2 regions of the Shewanella sp. 1180_01 genome follow, and region 1 is predicted to be linked to the other one. Evidence: riboswitches for the same ligand, from Rfam matches in the RefSeq annotation. Region 1 holds a riboswitch; the other holds the start of a gene.
The links. Region 1 has a riboswitch for cyclic di-GMP ahead of FW758_RS00435 (glycosyl hydrolase family 18 protein). Riboswitches for the same ligand answer to the same signal wherever they lie in the genome.

Region 2: another riboswitch for cyclic di-GMP. It lies ahead of gbpA (N-acetylglucosamine-binding protein GbpA); the one in region 1 lies ahead of FW758_RS00435 (glycosyl hydrolase family 18 protein).

Annotation. Positions count from the first base shown of each region.
Region 1 is NZ_VXCT01000001.1:100,182-102,388, forward strand. Features, by position in the region: gene FW758_RS00430 (ROK family protein) at 1-685, shown strand, start outside; cyclic di-GMP riboswitch class I at 998-1,086, shown strand; gene FW758_RS00435 (glycosyl hydrolase family 18 protein) at 1,202-2,207, shown strand, end outside.
Region 2 is NZ_VXCT01000003.1:149,562-151,768, forward strand. Features, by position in the region: partial or broken gene gbpA (N-acetylglucosamine-binding protein GbpA) at 1-900, opposite strand, end outside; cyclic di-GMP riboswitch class I at 1,023-1,122, opposite strand; gene FW758_RS03885 (TMEM165/GDT1 family protein) at 1,534-2,088, shown strand; partial or broken gene katB (catalase KatB) at 2,200-2,207, opposite strand, start outside.

The DNA.
Region 1 (2,207 bases):
TAAAATTGAAGAGTTAAATAATCAAATCGCTGCGCTTGAACGCGATTACGATTTACAGCATTACCAATTAGCGATTGGCGTACCAGGACTCGTACAAAATAATCGTTTGGTTGCTTGTAAATCGTTACCCGGACTCAATGGTTTGAGTTTTGACACAGTGAAAACTCAAGGCGAGCTTAAGTTTATTTGCAACGATATGGATGCGGGTATGCAAGCCACATGCGATGCCAAATATACCTGTGAGTTGTTGGTCATGTGCGGCACTGGGATAGGGATGTCGATTGCGTTTAATGGGCAAGCCTTTACCGGTGCGACAGGGGTTGCAGGGGAGTTAGGCCATTGCCGCGTGATGACAGAATCAGGCGAATTTAGTTTAGAACAACTCGCCAGTGGCGATTCTGTACGCAGCCGTAACATCACCACTCAGGATGATTTATACCGTGCGGGCAGTTACCTTGGTATGGGGCTGGCGTGGACCGTGAATTTATTTAATCCCAATCGGATTTGGCTCGCGGGTAACATGATGAACAGTGCTCCTTACTACAAAGGCTGCCTCGAAAGCTTAAAGCAAATGGCATTGAGCGCGCCCTTAGCTGAGATGAAAATCAACCGCGTCGATGATATGGAAACCTTAGTGTGCCGAGGTTTATCTGTGATGCTCGCAAGGGATTATCCTCGCGCATAAAGATCATAGATGTTGTTCGCTTCTGGTTTTGAACTATTAGATTACAGTGGCTTAGTCCTAGCAATTTAAGCAGTATTAGCAGCATAAATAGTGAAATTGATAACAGGACAGGTGATGCCTTTGGCTTATCGTGTCCTGTTTTTTTATGGCTAAAATAGTCAGCAAATCATTAATTATCAAAGTAAATATTAGAAATAGTTGAACTGTATTTAATTGCTTTCTTATCAGACCACTACCTTAGTTGATAGTATTTTGTTGCATTTTTATTGCGCTTACGTATATGCTGATTATCGCAATGACAGCGTTGTCATTGCGTGTAAAAGGCAAACCAGTTGAAAAACTGGGACGCAAAGCCTCCGGTCTAAGGGTTCGTCTGTACCTATGATAGCGGGGATACCACAGGTTTTTTCTTCGTGCAATTGTCAGTCGTGTTGCATGGTCTTAAGAGAGTGTTGTTTCCTGTCTACGCTTTGTTTGCCTTATTGATTCATATAAAAAATTCAATAGGGATATCTCATGTTCAAGACTCAAATTTCAACATCAGCCTTGCTGGTGGCATCGGCGCTGGCATCTACCGTGAGTGTCAGTGCATTTGCCGTAGCGCCCGGCAAACCGACTATAGGTTGGGGCGAAACCAAATTCGCTATTATCGAAGTTAATCAAGCTGCTACGGCTTACAATCAGTTGGTAACCATTAAAGATGCCGCCGACGTGTCCGTCAGCTGGAACCTTTGGAGTGGCGATGTGGGCAATAAAGCCCAAGTGCTGCTCAACGGTAATGTCGCTTGGGAAGGCGCCTCAGGCGCTTCGGGCACCGCTAACTTTAAGGTGAACAAAGGCGGCCGTTATCAGATGCAAGTGCAACTGTGTAACAGCGATGGTTGTACGGCGAGCGATGCCAAAGAAATCCTCGTGGCCGATACCGATGGCAGCCATTTAGTGCCACTCAATGCTCCGCTTAAAGAAAACAATCGTCCATACGTTAACAAGTCGGGCAAAGTGGTCGGCAGTTACTTTGTAGAATGGGGTGTGTACGGCCGTAAGTTCCCAGTCGATAAGATCCCAGCACAGAACTTAACTCATATTTTATATGGCTTTACCCCTATTTGTGGTGGTGATGGCATTAACGATAGTTTGAAAGAAATCGACGGCAGTTTCCAAGCGCTGCAACGTGCCTGTAGTGGCCGTGAAGATTTTAAAGTCGCTATCCACGATCCTTGGGCGGCGGTCCAAATGCCACAGGCGGGGGTGAGTGACTACTCTGATCCCTACAAAGGCAACTTCGGTCAATTGATGGCGCTGAAGCAAGCCCACCCCGATCTAAAGATTTTGCCTTCGGTCGGTGGCTGGACGTTATCTGATCCCTTTTTCTACTTTGGTGACAAAACTAAGCGCGATACCTTTGTTGCATCGGTGAAGGAATTCCTGCAAACGTGGAAGTTCTTCGATGGCGTTGACATTGATTGGGAATATCCAGGTGGTGGCGGTGCGAATCCAAACTTAGGTAATGCCAATGACGGTG
Region 2 (2,207 bases), on a different contig from region 1:
GCTAAATACCTGAAGTCGTCGCAGTAAAAATGTCGTTTTTGCCATACACAGGCTCAATCACACCTGATGCATTTTTTTGTCCCGCTTTTAACTGAGACTGCTGGGCATTAATCGCGCTCGCTAAATAGGAAAGGCCAATTTTGTTTATCACCTTGAGTCGCATCGCTAATGGTAATCACTGTTTGCTTAGCCGCTTGCTCACCATTGGCATCGAACACTCGAGTCATCACTTTATCGCCCGCCTTGAGATCGAGTGACGGATTGATGTCGCCCACATCGAGCCATTCACCCGGTACGACGGGACCCGAATCTAAGTTTACATCGATAGCAGGTGGTATCACCCACTTCCCACACGGCTAGAATCACTTGATAACCGCTGCGACCTTCTGGCACATAACAGTCATGGGTCACTAACTTAGGCGGCTGCACCATGCCACCATCGACTACGCAGAATGGCGCTAAGTCAAAGCTCGCACGGCTTAAAGCTTGGTTTTGATTCCAATCTTGGCGAGTTAAATAATAACGCCAATTGCGGGTGACATGATTGGCAGTGAACTGCCAACTGAACTTATTCCAGCCCGCTTTAATATCTGTCTTTGACCAACGGCTGGGACTCTGTTCATCTAAAGGCGAGAAAGCACCATTACCCGCACTCGCTAGTTTGCCATCCGCAGGACCTGACTCAGGAAAACCCGATGGCCCTTCAACGCTTTGCGGTTCCCATTGCACCGCGCCACAGTTGGCATTGTTGCCGGTTTTACAGGCATAGGAACGTGACTCTGGCGCCACAACATAACCGTGTGCCTGTGCAGAAATACTCACAAATGTATTTGCCGCCATCACTGCGGCGGCCAATAAACTCAATTTAGAAACAGGGGAAAAAACAGTAGGATTTGCCACTTTAATGCACTCCATTTGCACCCATCTTCGCCAGTATTGGCTTGGGCTTAGGTATAAAAGTGGTATTTGGGCAAACAACAGCATTAAACAGCAGTCGTTTATCTTTCACAGAAATCGAATTCTGCGGCAACTCCGCTATCTTAGTTCACTAAAAAATCCATTTACAACCTTAGACCGGAAGCTTTGCGTCCTAACTTTTCAATTAGTTTGCCAAATACGGTAGGTGTCATCGAATCACTACGAGTTAATAGTATGTAATCAAGTAGAAATGACTTGGCTAAATTAGCAACAAAAGACAACGCTGTCAAAAAATTAACCCATTTATATTCATATAATTACAGAATGTTGCGCGGTATTTTTCTGACACCTGTCAAACATCCATTCGTGTCTACTGCGATAAACTGGTGCTTGAAACCGAAGTTCACTTAGGTATAATGCCCAACTCGCTTCGGGGGAGTAGCTAACTGGATTTCGAGCCATCGTCATCTAGGGTGAACATCAACATACTTGGCCACACGCCATGGTGTTCACAGCAAATCATCGATTTGCCCAGCAAGACCTGAGCACAATGACTGCACCTAGGGGTGGACGGTTTATTGTGCTTATGTCTTAACCACCCCTAAAGGATCACACTTGGAAGCCCTACTTGCATCAACCTTTACGGTTGCTATTGCCGAAATTGGCGATAAAACTCAATTACTTGCACTTATTCTCGCCGCAAGATTTAAAAACAAAACTGCCATTATTTTAGGCATTTTTCTGTCAACGTTATTCAACCATTTTGCCGCCGCTTGGATTGGCCAATGGGCGATTAACTGGGTCAGCCCAGATCTTGCCCGCTATTTAGTTGCCGCATCCTTCTTCGCGATAGCCCTTTGGGTGTTAATCCCAGATAAAGTCGATGCTGAAGAGAGCCGTTTCTATAAAATGGGTCCCTTCCTCGCCACCTTTATCCTGTTTTTCATCGCCGAGATGGGGGATAAAACACAAATCGCAACAGTAGTGTTAGCCGCAAAATACGATTCATTAACTATGGTGGTTGCTGGCACAACCTTAGGCATGCTGCTTGCTAACGTACCTGTGGTGATCGCAGGCCATTTCAGCGCCGAAAAATTACCTATGTTATGGATACACCGCGGCTGCGCCGTATTGTTCGCACTGTTAGGCGTAGCAACACTACTGTTCTAGATCATTGATCATATTGAATTAAGGCAACAAAAAGGCCAGTGATAAACATCACTGGCCTTTCTACTTACAGCGGTTGTATTGAGATAAACAGTGTCGACTTAGAAACGCAGTTTATAATC